DNA from 2 places in the Arthrobacter sp. LT660 genome. Region 2 is predicted to be linked to the other one. Evidence: riboswitches for the same ligand, from Rfam matches in the RefSeq annotation. Region 2 holds a riboswitch; the other holds the start of a gene.

Evidence for each region. Region 2 has a riboswitch for S-adenosylmethionine ahead of AC0QSG_RS11905 (flavin reductase family protein). Riboswitches for the same ligand answer to the same signal wherever they lie in the genome.
Region 1: it holds a riboswitch for S-adenosylmethionine, as region 2 does, so the genes downstream of both, AC0QSG_RS13140 (ABC transporter ATP-binding protein) here and AC0QSG_RS11905 (flavin reductase family protein) in region 2, are expected to answer to the same signal.

The regions. Positions count from the first base shown of each region.
Region 1 covers NZ_CM149651.1:2,811,779-2,819,444, reverse strand. Annotated here, with positions in the region: gene AC0QSG_RS13150 (ABC transporter substrate-binding protein) at 1-1,064, opposite strand, end outside; SAM riboswitch class I at 1,158-1,247, opposite strand; gene AC0QSG_RS13145 (acyl-CoA dehydrogenase family protein) at 1,628-2,884, opposite strand; SAM riboswitch class I at 2,893-2,990, opposite strand; SAM riboswitch class I at 3,216-3,306, shown strand; gene AC0QSG_RS13140 (ABC transporter ATP-binding protein) at 3,312-4,142, shown strand; gene AC0QSG_RS13135 (aliphatic sulfonate ABC transporter substrate-binding protein) at 4,220-5,260, shown strand; gene AC0QSG_RS13130 (ABC transporter permease) at 5,260-6,102, shown strand; gene acs (acetate--CoA ligase) at 6,248-7,666, shown strand, end outside.
Region 2 covers NZ_CM149651.1:2,556,394-2,564,059, reverse strand. Annotated here, with positions in the region: gene AC0QSG_RS11945 (response regulator) at 1-60, shown strand, start outside; gene AC0QSG_RS11940 (hypothetical protein) at 71-286, shown strand; gene AC0QSG_RS11935 (M18 family aminopeptidase) at 276-1,556, shown strand; gene AC0QSG_RS11930 (GNAT family N-acetyltransferase) at 1,594-2,196, shown strand; gene rpsF (30S ribosomal protein S6) at 2,424-2,729, shown strand; gene AC0QSG_RS11920 (single-stranded DNA-binding protein) at 2,771-3,337, shown strand; gene rpsR (30S ribosomal protein S18) at 3,401-3,640, shown strand; gene rplI (50S ribosomal protein L9) at 3,656-4,108, shown strand; SAM riboswitch class IV at 4,256-4,371, shown strand; gene AC0QSG_RS11905 (flavin reductase family protein) at 4,387-4,893, shown strand; gene AC0QSG_RS11900 (hypothetical protein) at 4,931-5,377, opposite strand; partial or broken gene AC0QSG_RS11895 (DUF1801 domain-containing protein) at 5,406-5,693, opposite strand; gene dnaB (replicative DNA helicase) at 6,447-7,666, shown strand, end outside.

The sequences.
Region 1 (7,666 bases), 260 kb from region 2:
TTGAGCACCGACCCGGCAATCTCGTAGCTATCCGAAAGCACGGTGTCCTTAATGGTCTGGCGGTCAATGCCGACCTGCAGTGCCTGACGCACCTTGACGTCGGCGAGCTTGCCGCTGCCGATGCGCACGGCGGCCATGTTCGCCGTTAGGTCCACGCCCTTCGCGGGAAGCACCTGCGCTCCTCCGGCTGCCAGCGCCGCCTCATCGGCAGGCTGCAGGCCGCGGACGAGGTCCACCTGGCCGGACTGCACGGCGCCGGCACGGTGGGCAACCTCCGGTAGGTACTTCACGGCGAGCTTGTCCAAATAGGCCGCACCCTGGTTCTCGGCCGTCTCGGGGGCCCACGCGTAGTCGGCTCGCTTGGCGAACACGACCTCCTCGTCCGTCTTCTCGGACTCGAACACAAACGGGCCCGAGCCGACGATCTTCGAGATTGCGGACTGGCCCGCGTTGTCCAGCTTCAAAGTTTCCGGGGAAACCAGTCCGGCGGTCACCGAAGAGGTCGCCCGGAGGAAGTTTGCGTCCGGGCTCTTCAGCGTGACCTTCACCTGGCTGTCGGCAAGAACCTCGGCGGACTTGTAGGACGCGAAGTCGACGTTCGGCTGCACCTGGGCGGCCTCGACCCCCAGACCCAGGGCGTCGAGGTTGGCCTTCACGGCCTGCGCGTCCAGCGGCGTCCCGTCGGAGAACGTCACGCCATCGCGGATGGTGAATGTGAACTCGGTCTTGTCCGCGTTGGCCTCGAACTTGCTCGCAATCCATCCGACCAGCTCGCCGTTCTCAGCGTCGAAGTAGGTGAGGCGGTCGAGCACGCTGTTGAGGACGTTCGCCTTCTCGTAGAAGCGCGCGGCCTGGGTCTGCCAATTGTTGATCGGAGTGACCTCGGCATAGGTGAACGTTCCGCCCTGCACCGGCTCGCCGGCGGCGGCCGACGGCTGGTTGCCGGACGCGCCCGATCCGCAGGCCGCCAATGCCAAGGAGGCGGCTCCCAACAGTGCGACGAGTGCGGAAGCGCGGCGAACGGTGCCGCGGCCGGGACGGGAAATACGGGGTGTGGGTTCCATAGTGGATCCTCTCGGTTGTTACCGAGGAACGCTCTGTCCGCAGCTGTGTGGACGTCGGCGGACCGACGTTTAAGAACCTGCGGAGTCTGGCAATCTCCATCGGTCCTGGCATGAGCACCGGCCCCGAGGGGGTGGTTGCTGCGGCGTCAATGAGCCAGGTCTCTCAGCCGCTCTGGATGGTTGTCGTGTGACTGCGGAACCTCCGCGGTCATGTTTAAAGTGTCTTGCAGGATCTTCGATGTGACCAAGGATTACGGCGATATGGCGAAACAAACGGACACGAACCGGCTTGGTGACTCATTCGTTCAATGTTGCTCCAGATGACGCCGGGTTACGTGAGAGTGCGGCGCCGAGTAGCCGGACCGCATTTTTGCGAGGAGTCTGACCGCGACTAGGCGAGGCCAGCGGTCCTCGTCCTCGCGATGGGATGTGGGAGGTGCTCCAGACCGGGTGAAAATATCGAGATCTCCCGGAATTTCGGCAGGTCTCGGCAATATTGGGCGGTCTCGGCTGCAGGAGGGCGGGAGCGGTCGCGGTCGCGGCACCGCCAACCGACCAACCGCTCAACGCGCGAAACCCACCTGGGCCACGTCTCCCACGGCGTCGAACTTCCGCGGGGCGGTTCCATTGACCTCGTAGTCCCCGACGATCCGCGCCTTGTAGATGGTCGGGTTGTGGGTCGCGACCGTGCGCGCGTTCCGCCAGTGGCGGTCCAGGTTGCACACGCGCGCCGTGGACGAGGCGCCGAGACCGTCGAAGAGCTTGGACGCCGCGGACAGCACCAGCGGCTGGACCACGGTCTGCGCGCGGTTGGCGGCCAGCTCGCACACGGCCCACCGCTCGGCCTCCGTCAGCCCCGACTCGCCATCCACGGACTCGACCTCCGCGACGGCGGCCAGCACCACGGCGTCGACCGCGAACGCCGTGGAGGACATCTCTCCGATGAGCTGCAACACCTGCGGCTCCTCACGGACGGGAACGCCCGTACCGGTGCTGAATGTCCGGGTCCGTGCCTGGACGGCCGCGCGGGCGTCGGCCAGCGCGGCCCTCGAGATCCCGGCCAGCACGGCGAGCAGAACCAGCTGGAAGACGGCCGATTCCACGTGCGCCTCGAGCTCGGCCGGCCGAAGCAGGGTGTCGACCGGAACGTCGTCGAAGGTCGTAGATCCCGTGCCGGTCAACTGCTGGCCGAAGCCGTCCCAATCGTCGAAGATCCGCACGCCGGAGTGCTGCGTCGATACGACGGCGATGTGGCGCCCGGCGACGCCCGGCACCGTCGCCGCGACTGCCGCCCAATCGGCGAAGATGGTGCCGGTGCAGTAGTACTTTTTGCCCGTCAGCCGCAACAGGCCGTCGTGTTCCAGGAGCCGGGTGTTGAGCGTTCCGAGTTCATTGCCTCCGCGCTCGGTGTACGCGTTGCCGACCAGCTGTCCCCCGACGAAGCGGGCAAACCAGCGGTTGCGGACCTCCGCGTCGTCCAGCGTCAGGACGGATTCGACGAACCCGACGTGCGAACGGAGCAGGTGGGACACCTGCGAGTCCGCCTCGGCCAACTCGATGAGCAGCCGGAAGGTGTCCGCCAGCGATGCCCCGTAGCCGCCGTCCGCCTCCGGCACGCGCAGGGCGCCGAACCGCAGCTGGTTGAGCCATCCGACCTGCTCGTAGGGCAGCACCCGCTCGGCGTCGCGCACCGCGGCGCCCTCCGCGATGCGCTCGAAGACGGGCCGAAACACGTCGGCCAGCTCGTCGTAGTGGCTGGTTGCGGGCACGCCCGGAGTCAGTTTGATCAGGTGGCGGGCGGGGACAGGGAACTGCTCCACAGTGAATCACTCCATCGGACCTAGCGTGAGCACCTACCTCCCGACGGACGGGAAGGGGTTGCTGCGGCGTCATGGAGCCAGGACTCTCGGCCGCTCTGGATGGTTTGTTGACTCATTTGTACCCGGCCATCGCGGGCTCGCCAAACATCGGACTGCCTCTCCGGGCGCGATTCCGGGATCCAGCGCCCCGTAAATATCCTGAAGATTCGGTGCAAGGACACGCCTTTGCCGAAGTTTCTTCGAAAAATACGCACACCGAAGTATTACGCCGAATGTTTCGGGGATGCGTCGTAACTTGCCGAATGCGCCGGGATGACATTAAGTTGACTCAATACCATCCCGAGCGGCCGAGAGATCTGGCTTGTTGACGCCGCAGCAACCACCCCGTCCGGGGACGGTGCTAACGCCAGGACCGATGGAGTTGAGCATGAGCACCACCACCGCGCCGGACAACCGGCGGACATCCACTTCCACCCGCCAGCCGGGTTCCGCGCTGCCCGTCTCGTTCTCCGGCCTCGGCCGCGCGTTCGGCGACGGCGACGCCCGCCGCGCCGTCCTCGAATCCATAGATTTCGACGTCGTTGCCGGCGAGGTGCTGGCCATCCTCGGTCCCAGCGGCTGCGGCAAATCAACCCTCCTGCGAGCGGTGGCGGGCCTCGACCGTCCGACCAGCGGCGGGGTGTCCATCGACGGACGCGACATCCACGGTCTCGACGACCGCTCCGCCGTCGCCTTCCAGGAACCGCGGCTGCTGCCGTGGCAGACCGTCCGGCGGAACGTCGCGCTCGGACTCCCGCGCGGGACGCCCAAGGCGGAGGGTGCGGAACGGATCGCGGAACTGCTGGACCTCGTCGAGCTGTCCGGACACGCCGACCACCGCCCCCGCGAGATCTCCGGCGGCATGGCCCAGCGCGCCTCGCTGGCGCGGGCGCTGGCCCGCCGTCCGGGCGTGCTCCTGCTGGACGAGCCCTTCGGCGCGCTCGATGCCCTCACGCGGCTGAAGATGCAGGACCTGCTCCTGGACATCCACCGCGCCCACCCCGCCACGGTCCTCCTGGTCACGCACGACGTCGACGAGGCCCTCCAGCTCGCGGACCGCGTCCTGGTCCTCGGCCGGGTTCCCGGGCAGGAGGGCGCCGGCATCACCCAGGTCCTCACGGTCCCCGGCGAGCGCCCGCGCGACCGCGCGTCCGCCGAACTGGCCCGTCTGCGCTCGTCCCTGCTCGAAAGCCTCGGCGTCGACTCCCACCGACACTGACACCGGCTTACCCACCGACACCCCCGGCCGACGTCGGCCACCACCCGCATCCCACACCGCATCCCCGAAGGAACCCCATGATTTCCCACGCCCTGTCCCCCGTCTCCCGCCGCCGTTTCCTCGGACTCGGCGCCGCCGGTGCCGCCGCCGCGCTCCTGACCGCCTGCGCGGGCGAGGGCTCCGGTTCGGAGGCCGCGGCCGGCGCCGCCAAGACGCTGAACATCGACTTCGCCACCTACAACCCGCTCAGTCTGGTCATCAAGGAAAAGGGTTGGCTCGAGGCCACGCTGAAGGAGCAGGGCGTAACGGTCAACTGGCTCCAGTCCGCCGGGTCGAACAAGGCCAACGAGGCCCTGCGCGCCGACGCCATCCAGGTGGGTTCAACTGCAGGATCGGCTGCCCTGCTGGCCCGCGCCAACGGATCCCCCATCAAGGTGATCAGCCTCTACTCGCAGCCGGAGTGGTCCGCGCTGGTGGTGCCGAAGGATTCGACCATCAAGTCCGTGGCCGAGCTCAAGGGCAAGCAGATCGCGGCGACGAAGGGCACCGACCCCTACTTCTTCCTGGTCCAGTCGCTCGAGGAGGCCGGGCTGTCCATCAACGACGTGACCGTACAGAACCTCCAGCACGCGGACGGGCGCGCGGCCCTGGACAACGGCTCCGTGGACGCCTGGGCCGGGCTGGACCCGATCATGGCCGGCGCCGAGCAGGCCGGGGCCACGCTGCTCTACCGAAACCTCGACTTCAACACCTACGGCTTCCTCAACGCCACCGAGAAGTTCCTCAACGACTCCCCGGAGCTCGCGCAGACCGTCGTCGACGCCTACGAGAAGGCCCGCGGATGGGCCGCGGAGAACCCGGAGGAGACCGCCGCGATCCTCGCCGACGTCGCCTCCCTGGACCAGGCCGTCGCCAGCCAGGTCATCCTCGAACGCTCCAACCTCGACGTCGACGGCGTTCCGGGCGAGGCCCAGACCAAGGTCCTGACCACGGTCGGCCCGATCTTCGTCGAGACCGGCGACGTGTCCGACCAGGCGGACATCGACGACGCCGTCGCGACCATCGTCGACGACACCTTCGCGAAGAAGGCGGACGCCTCGACCATCAAGGACGCGTGATGACGCTCGGCCCGAACACCAAGGTCTCCGACGGGGCGGTCGCCGGCCGCGCCTCGTCGACCCGCGGCACGACGCCGGCCCGCCCCCGGGGTGCCACCGCGCGCCGGGTGGCGATCGGCGCCGTCGTGCCGGTGGCCCTGCTGGCGTTGTGGCAGGCGGCCAGCTCGCTGGGATGGGTCTCCGCCGTCGCGCTTCCGGCGCCCGGGGCCGTGTTGGCCGCCGGCGCGGAACTCGTCGAGCGCGGCGAGCTGACCCGGCACATCGGGATCTCGCTGCAGCGCGTGCTGCTGGGCTTCGGCATCGGCGCGGCGCTCGGGCTGGCGCTGGGTTCGCTCGTGGGCCTGTCCCGGTGGGCCGACGCGCTGCTCGGCCCGACGGTCGGCGCGTTCCGCGCGGTGCCGTCCCTGGCTTGGGTGCCGCTGCTGATCCTGTGGATGAAGATCGGCGAGGACTCGAAGGTCACGCTGATCGTCATCGGTGCGTTCTTCCCAATCTTCACCACCGTGTACCTGGCGCTGCGCCACGTGGACAAGAACCTGGTGGAGGCCGCGCGCGCCTTCGGCGTCAACGGTCTGCGGCTGCTGACCACCGTGCAGCTGCCCGCCGTCGTTCCGGCGATCTTCTCCGGGCTGCGGCTCGCGTTGGCGCAGGCGTGGCTGTTCCTGGTCGCGGCGGAGCTGATCGCCTCGTCCATGGGGCTCGGCTTCCTGCTGACCGATTCGCAGAACAACGGCCGCACCGACCGCCTGCTCCTGGCCATCATCCTGCTCGCCGTGATCGGCAAGATCACCGACGGGCTGCTGGGGATTCTCGAGCGCTGGGCCGTGAACCGCTGGGCGTAGGAACACGCCGCGCGGGACGTGCGCCCACGGCCGCATCCCGCCTCCGCGCGCCGGCGCGAATGTTGCGTTTTGCGCGGCACCGGTTTGCGGCCGCGGCCCCGCGGGACCTTTAGTAGTGCTACCGCCAGGATCGATGGAGCTGATGATGACGAACCAGAACGAAACCGAGCGCCTCGCCTTCTGGGAGGAGGCCGCGTCCCGCCTCCAGTGGGCCGAGCCCTGGCACACCACCCACTCGGCCACGCCCGCGGACACCGCCGCCCGCCGCGGCCCCGAGCTTCGCTGGTTCGACGGCGGGAAGCTCAACGCCGCCGTCAACTGCGCCGACCGCCACGTCGCGGCCGGCCGAGGCGACAAGGTGGCCCTGCACTTCGAGGGCGAGCCGGGCGACACGCGGACCGTCACCTACCGCGAACTCACCGCGCTCGTTTCCCAGGCCGCCAATGCGCTGACGGAACTCGGCATCGGGAAGGGCGACCGCGTCGTCGTCTACCTGCCCGTGCTGGTGGAGACGGTCGTGATCACGCTTGCGTGCGCGCGGATCGGCGCCGTCCACTCGCTGGTCTTCGGCGGCTTCTCCGCCGAGGCGCTGCGGTTCCGCGTCGAGGACACCGGGGCCAAGCTGCTGGTCACCACGGACGGCCAATTCCGCCGCGGCACCGCCGTGCCGGTCAAGTCGCAGGCGGACGAGGCCGTGTCCGGGGACAACGCGATCGAGCACGTCCTGGTCATCAACCGCACCGGACACACCGACGTTGACTGGGTCCAGGGCCGCGACGTGTGGTGGCACGACGTCGTCGACTCCCAGCCCACCGAGCACGCAGCCGAGGCGTTCGACGCCGAAACGCCACTGTTCATCATGTACACCTCCGGCACCACCGGGCAGCCGAAGGGCCTGGTCCACACCACCGGCGGTTACCTGACGCAGGCCTCCTGGAGCCACGAGTTCCTGTTCTCCCACCCCGATCCGGCGCAGCGCGAAAACGACGTCCACTGGTGCACCGCCGACCTCGCCTGGGTCACCGCCCACACCTACGAGATCTACGGACCGCTCTCCAACGGCGTCACCCAGGTCATCTACGAGGGCGTGCCCAACGCACCCCACCCGGGCCGGCACTTCGAGATCATCGAACGCTACGGCGTCACGAGCTACTACACGGCCCCCACGCTGGTGCGCTCGCTCATGGGCTGGTTCCCGGACGGCATCCCGGCCCCATACGACCTCTCCTCCATCCGCCTGGCCGGAACGGTCGGCGAGGCCGTCAACCCCGAGGCCTGGCGCTGGCTGCGCACGCAGGTGGGCCGCGACGCCGTCGTTCCCGGGGACCCCGATTCCGGCGTGCCGATGGTGGACACCTGGTGGCAGTCGGAGACGGGCGCGACCGTCCTCTCCCCGCGCCAGGACGATCCCTCGTTCAAGCCCGGCTGCGCCACGCGCGCGCTGCCCGGACTCGCGACGGACATCGTGGACGACGCCGGAGCGCGGGTTCCGGCGAACACGCAGGGGAACATCGTTCTCACCCGGACGGGGCCGGCGATGGCGCGCACCGTGTGGGGCAACCCC
Region 2 (7,666 bases):
GCGGTGGTGTACGCCTACGAAACCGGCCTGGTCGTGCCCACCCAGGGCCTGGACTACTAAGGGGACCGGCGTGGACATAGAATTCCTCCGCAGCCCCTGGTTCATGCTCTCCGTGATCCTCATGGCGGGCGGCGCCTTCCTCCTCTGGGTGCTCGGCTGGGCGCCCGCGGGCTGGAGTAGCATCGTGGTGGGCGTGGCCGCCATGGCATTCGCCCGGTATCGACAGGGCCCCGGAGCCCCGCGAAACCATCCCGGACAAGGACCGAAGGACGGACATGCCCAGTAGTGCCGCGCTGGAACACATCGAGGACCTGGGTCGCTACGTCTCGGCCTCGCCGTCGAGCTTCCACGCGGCCGAGGAGGCCGCGCGCCGGCTAGACGCCGCCGGGTTCGAGCGGGTGTCGGAGCGCGAGGCCTGGGAGGGAACGCCGGGCGCGCGCTACACGGTGCGCGACGGCGCCGTCGTCGCGTGGATGGTACCCGGAAGCGCCGGCCCCACCACCGGATTCCGCATCCTGGGCTCGCACACCGACTCGCCGACCTTCAAACTCAAGCCCAAGCCGACCACGGGCCGCGACGGCTGGCTGCAGGCGGGCGTCGAGGTCTATGGCGGACCGCTGCTGAACTCCTGGCTGGACCGCGAACTGCTCCTGGCGGGCCGGCTCGTCGCGCGGGACGGGACGGAACACCTGGCCCGCACCGGAGCGCTGCTGCGCTTTCCGCAACTGGCCATCCACCTGGACCGCAATGTCAACGACGGCCTGACGCTGGACAAGCAGCGGCACATGAATCCCGTCTGGGGGCTCGGCGATCCCTCACATGCCGATCTCCTGGGTGTGCTGGCGGGTTCCGCGGGGCTGGAGCCGGAAGACATCGGTGGCTACGACGTCGTCATCGCGGACGCACAGGCGCCCGCCGTCTTCGGCGCCGACGGCGAGTTCTTCGCCTCGGGAAGGTTGGACAACCTCTCGTCCGTGCACGCTTCGCTGGCAGCGCTCGAGGCGCACCGCCGGGCCGGGGACGGAGACCACATTGCGGTGCTGGCGGCGTTCGACCACGAGGAGGTCGGTTCCGCGTCGCGCTCCGGCGCCTGCGGTCCGTTGCTGCAGGAGGTCCTGGAGCGGATTTCCGCCGGGCTCGGGGCCGGTGCCGACCACCGCGCGCGGGCCTATGCGGACTCGGTGTGCGTCTCGGCCGACGCCGGGCACGCGGTGCACCCCAACTACGGCGAGCGGCACGACCCGGCCAACCGGCCCCTGCCCGGCGGCGGGCCGCTACTGAAGATCAATGCCAACCAGCGCTACACGACCGATGCCTTCGGTGCCGCGCTGTGGTCCCGCCTATCCGGCGTGGCCGGCGTTCCCTACCAGGAATTCGTCTCCAACAACGCGCTGCCGTGCGGTTCGACCATCGGTCCCTTGACCGCAACGCGTCTCGGCATCCGCACGCTGGATGTCGGCATCCCTTTGCTCTCCATGCACTCGGCCCGGGAAATGTGCGGCGTCGAGGACCCTCTGGGACTGGCCAGGGTCGCGGAGGCCTTCTTCCGGGACTGACACCACCAACGGCGGCAAAGTAGATGGGGGAGCGGACATGTCCGGACCGACGCGTCAGACGATCTTCACGCACAAGCCGACCCTGCTCGGACAGGGTTTCCTGTTGCGGCCGTTCACCGAGGCGGACATCGGGGCGATGGGGCCGATCCTCGCCGATCCCGAGGTGCTGCGCCTCACCGGAAGCGTGCACAGCACGGCGGAACTAGAGGCGGCCACGGGCGTGCTCGACGACGAGACGCTGGACTGGTACCGGACCCGGGCGGACCAGCCGGACCGCATGGATCTTGCCGTCGTCGATGCCGCCACCGGCGCCTGCCTCGGGGAGATCGTCCTCAACGACTGGGAGCCGCGGAACCAGGCGTGCGGACTGCGGATTCTACTGGGACCGGGCGGGCGGGACCGCGGTCTCGGAACGGCGTCGGTTCGGCTGTTGCTGGAGTACGTGTTCACGCAAACGGACCTGTTCCGCATCGGGCTGGAGGTCCACGCCTTCAATCCGCGCGCGCTGCGGGCCTACGAGAAGGCGGGGTTCGTCGTCGAGGGCCGGCGGCTTGCCGCCCACGTGTTCGACGGCGTGCGCAGCGACGTCATCACCATGTGTGTGCTGCTGCGGGACTGGATGGACGCTGACGCAACCTAGGCGGGTGGACTCGGCGTCCACACGCCCGGGGGCGGCGGGCGCGATCCACAAGTCGACCGGCGGCCGAGTGCGGGCGGCACGGCGGGGTTAGTCTGGGGTTCGGACATCCGGTAGGATGGTTCAGGCTGTTTCCGCCGTGCCCGTAGTCGGGCGTGGCGGCAGCCAACGCAAAGAACCTCCTGTTACGGAAAGACCGTGACCGTTTAGCCCAAAGGAGGTGGGTTCACATGCGTAATTACGAATTGATGGTACTGATCGACCCCGAGGTCGATGAGCGTACCGTGGAGCCGACTCTCGGCAAGTTCCTGGACGTCGTCCGCAACGATGGTGGAACCATCGACAACGTCGACATCTGGGGCCGCCGTCGCCTGGCCTACGAAATCCAGAAGAAGACCGAAGCGATCTACGCTGTCGTCAACTTCACCGCCACCCCGGCGACTTCCGCGGAACTTGACCGCCAGCTGTCTCTGAACGAGACCATCCTGCGCACCAAGATCACCCGTCCGGAAGAGCAGAAGGTCACCGCAGAGTAGTCTGCGTTTCCTTTACGTAGAGACCGACAACAGGAGGCACCATGGCAGGCGAGACCATCATCACGGTCATCGGTAATCTCACCAGTGACCCGGAGCTTCGTTTCACTCCGTCCGGTTCGGCGGTGGCGAACTTCACCATCGCTTCCACCCCGCGGACCTTCGACCGCCAGACCAACGAGTGGAAGGACGGCGAAACGCTGTTCCTCCGCGCATCGGTGTGGCGCGAAGCTGCCGAAAATGTCGCCGAGACGCTGACCAAGGGCATGCGAGTCGTCGCCCAGGGTCGGCTGAAGTCGCGTTCCTACGAAACCAAGGAAGGCGAAAAGCGCACGGTCACCGAGCTTGAGGTCGATGAAATCGGCCCCTCGCTGCGCTACGCCTCTGCCAAGGTCGCCCGCACCCAGCGCTCCGGCGGTGGCGGCGGCAACTCCGGCGGGTTCGGCGGCGGCAACGCCGGCAACTCGGGCGGATTCGGCGGCGGCAACTCCGGTGGAAACTGGAGCGCCCCGGCGGAAGACCCGTGGGCGTCCTCCTCCTCCTCGTCGTCCTCCGGCGGCGGCGGTGGTGGCTGGGGCAGCAACCCCGGCTCTGACGAACCGCCTTTCTAAACACCATATTCACCATCCCGCAGAACCTTTCTGCGGGCTCCACTAGATCAAAGGAGCTCCACGATGGCTAAGGCTGAACTCCGTAAGCCCAAACCAAAGTCCAACCCCCTGAAGGCCGCTGACGTCAAGGTCATCGACTACAAGGACGTCGCATTGCTGCGCAAGTTCATCTCCGACCGCGGAAAGATCCGTGCCCGTCGCGTGACCGGCGTCTCCGTCCAGGAGCAGCGCAAGATCGCCCAGGCCATCAAGAACGCGCGCGAAGTTGCCCTGCTGCCTTACTCCGGCGCTGGCCGCGGCTAAGGAAGGGATACCAACATGGCAAAGCTCATTCTGACCCACGAAGTCACCGGACTCGGTGCCGCAGGCGACATTGTCGAGGTGAAGAACGGTTACGCCCGTAACTACCTTCTTCCCCGCGGTTTCGCCCTGACCTGGACCAAGGGTGGCGAGAAGCAGGTCGAGTCCATCAAGGCCGGCCGTGCCGCCCGCGCCGTTGCCAACTTGGAAGACGCGCAGCAGCTTGCTGCTGCGCTGTCCGCCAAGCCGGTCAAGGTGACCGTCAAGGCCGGTGCTTCCGGCCGTCTGTTCGGAACCGTCAAGGCCGAGGACATCGCCAAGGCGGTCCAGGCCGCCGGTCTCGGTGCCATCGACAAGCGCAAGGTTGAAATGCCGGAGCACATCAAGTCGACCGGCAACTACCAGGCGACCGTGCGACTGCACGAGGACGTCTCCGCCACGCTCGACCTGCAGGTCATCGCGGCAAAGTAGTCACGTACGCGGCGGGATCCGTCCCGTCCGAACGAGTGCTTGAACACGGAAGGGTCCCGCCTGTTGGCGGGGCCCTTCCGCGTCTCCTTGCGAAATGTTGCGTGGGTCTTTGACCCCGTCCCTCCGTCCGGCCTAGCGTTGTGGGTGAATCAAGAGCGCCAACGCGAAGCCCTGGCTCGTTGGACGGCAACCCTCTTTCGGTAGTGGGGTGCTCCAGGTGATGATTCGGCCGCCCGGATGCCCCGGAGCGGCAAGTGCCGAGCACGCGAAGGAACACCATGCCGCTGACAGGAAGACTCCAGCCGGACTCGCTACGCAACTCGTTCGCCCGCTTCCCCTCCGGGATCGCCGCTCTGTGCGCCACGGTGGACGGAAAGCCGCAGGGCATCGTCGCCTCGTCCTTCACCGTGGGCGTCTCGTTGGATCCACCGCTCGTCATGTTCGCCGTCCAAAAGACCTCCCGGACCTGGCCGATCGTGCGCGGCGCCGCGCGGATCGGCGTGTCCGTTCTGGGGGAACTCCACGAGGGTGTCTGCCGACAGATTGCTTCCCGCGACGGGGACCGTTTCGCGGGACTCAAGATCGAAACCACCGAGGAGGGTGCGCTCTTTCTGGACGACGCAGCCCTCTGGCTGGATTGCAGCGTGGAACAGGAAGTATCCGCTGGCGACCACGACGTGGTGATCCTGCGCGTACACGGGCACGAGTCCCACGGCGACGTAAATGAACCGCTGGTCTTCCACGGGTCCGAATTCCGCAAGCTGCAGGAATCCGCGCTCGTTTAAACCGCCGTGATAAGCCGTCCCGGTCGCGTTGGCGCGGTCAGGCGGAGCGCATGGAATTGACGACCTTCGTGGCCTCGCCCAGAGACGCGCCCGTGTCCCGACGTACCTTGCGGATCGCCTCCACCGTCTTGCCCGCGCGGATCAGTTGCAGTGTCTCCAGATAGGCGGGATCCGGTGTCCCTCCGGGAGGGTGTTGCGCACTGGCCGCGCGGCTCGCGGCGTACGAAGCGCCCTGGCCGGTGCGGCCGGAGGAAGCCCTGGCGGCGGCCGTTGAGCGTTCCACGGTGGCCCGCCGGATCCTGTCGGCGCGCTCCGTCTCCTGCCGCTGCTGCTCCGCCGCCGCCGCGTTCAGGCGCGCAATGTAGTCGTCCTCCTCGTTGGTCTGGTTTCGTGGCCTGTTGGCGATGGAGGCCACCAGGAGCCAGACCAGGCCCCCGGCGACCAGAACCGTGATCAACAGCTCCGGAGGGCTCATTCCGAACATCGTGTGCTCCTTTGTGGCGGGCGGGCCGCTAGGTGGTTTGGGGTGCCGTGCCGCCGGCGTGGAGTTCGGCCATGACGTGACGGTATCCCGCGGCGGTTAGTTCCGCGAGGACGCGGAGGTCGACGTCGTCGAGCTTGTTGACGTAGAGGCAGGCGGCCCCGGTCCGGTGCTTGCCGAGTCGCGGCAGGAGCGCTGCGGCGTCGGAGCCGTACGTCAGTCCGTACAGCGAGAGCCCGGCGCCCCGGGGTGAGAATCCGACGGCGCACGCGTCGCCCTCGCGACCGGACGCGTAGCGGTAGTGGTAGGCGCCGAAGCCGGCCGGATCCCCGTGGCGCGGCTTCGTCTTGGCTTCGGTCATGCGCACAGTATCGCAGTGCCCCAGACGGGCCACAAGGACCGTTCGCGGCCAGAGGGGCTCTCTGGCCGCCGGTCGGGTACGGCACGGTCGGGGACCTTCTGATGGTGCGGTGGCCGACCCTGCGAAAGCAGGCACGCGGGACACCTGGCCAGTCCACGCCGCCTCCCACCAACCCACGGCGCCCCTGTCATCCCTGCGTCATCCAGCATGAACCCGGTACCTACGCCGTGGAAACGGACGACCCGCGCGGCTTGCGGAGACGAATCGCGGGCGTGTCTGTGGATAAGTTGGGGATATGTGGGTAACCGGTGGCACCCCTAGGTGTTTACTCGGCAGTAAACATGCAACGTCGACCTGAATGTTCTCGGGAAACTAATTTCCCGCAATTGTCCGACATCTACTAACTGCCTAGTCAGACACCTATTGAGGACTAAAATACTTTGTCATCCACAGGGTCATCCCCAGTCTGTGCACGCAACACGCCGTAGTACCCACAGGTTCTCCACACGGGCTGTGGATAAGCGTGTTGGGCTGGGCCGATTAAGGGTCTATGGTGGCAAGGTCTTCGGTCCAATTGTGGATAAGAGGCTGGTTTGCCACAGCTCCATCCACATGGCTACTCAATGGCCCCAGGGTGTGGGAACCCGCTGTGATACTGGAGTCTTCAGGGCGCGCCGCAGGCCGCCCACGTTCACCTGGAAGGTAATTGTCGTGTCGTTGACGCAAGCGGAGCCCAAGGGTTCGCGGGAGGCGGAGTTCGGGCGCACCCCGCCGCAGGACCTCGTGGCCGAGCAAAGTGTGCTCGGCGGCATGATGCTTTCCAAGGACGCCATTGCGGACTGCGTCGAGGTCCTCCGAGGCATCGACTTCTACCGTCCCGCGCACGAGTCGATCTACGAGGCGATCATCGACCTCTACGGCCGGGGCGAGCCCGCGGACGCAGTAACCGTCTCGGACCTGTTGACGAAGCGGGGTGAGATCTCCCGGATCGGCGGCCCCGCCTACCTGCACACGCTGATCCAGTCGGTTCCCACGGCGGCCAACGCCGGGTTCTACGCGGAGATCGTCCGCGAGCGCGCGGTGCTGCGCCGTCTGGTCGAAGCTGGCACCAAGATCGTCCAGATGGGCTACTCGCAGGACGGCGAGGTCGACGAGATCGTCAACCAGGCCCAGGCGGAGATCTACGCCGTCGCCGAGCGGCGCACCGCCGAGGACTACGTGGCGCTGCGCGACATCATCGAAGGGACCGTCGACGAGATCGAATCCGCCGGCAGCCGCGGCGAGGGCATGATCGGCGTCCCGACGGGGTTCTACGAGCTCGACGAGTTGACGCAGGGGCTCCACGGCGGCCAGATGATCGTCATCGCCGCGCGGCCCGCGGTCGGAAAGTCCACGTTCGCCTTGGACTTCGCCCGGTCCGCGGCCATCAAGAACAACATGACCACCGTCTTCTTCTCCCTCGAAATGGGCCGGAACGAGATCGCCATGCGTCTGCTCTCCGCCGAGGCGAGCATCGGCCTCCAGGACCTGCGCAAGGGCACCGTCAAGGACGAGCAGTGGGGCAAGATCGCCACGACCATGGGCCGCCTCAACGATGCCCCGCTGTACATCGACGATTCACCGAACATGTCGCTCATGGAGATCCGGGCTAAGTGCCGTCGGCTGAAGCAGAAGCACGGCCTCAAGATGGTCGTCCTGGACTACCTCCAGCTCATGAGCTCGGGAAAGCGCGTGGAATCCCGGCAGCAGGAGGTCTCCGAGTTCTCGCGTGCGCTCAAGCTTCTCGCCAAGGAGCTCGACGTCCCGGTCATCGCGCTTTCCCAGCTGAACCGTGGATCCGAGCAGCGCACCGACAAGAAGCCCATGATCTCCGACCTCCGCGAATCCGGATCGATCGAGCAGGACGCGGACATGGTCATCCTGCTGCACCG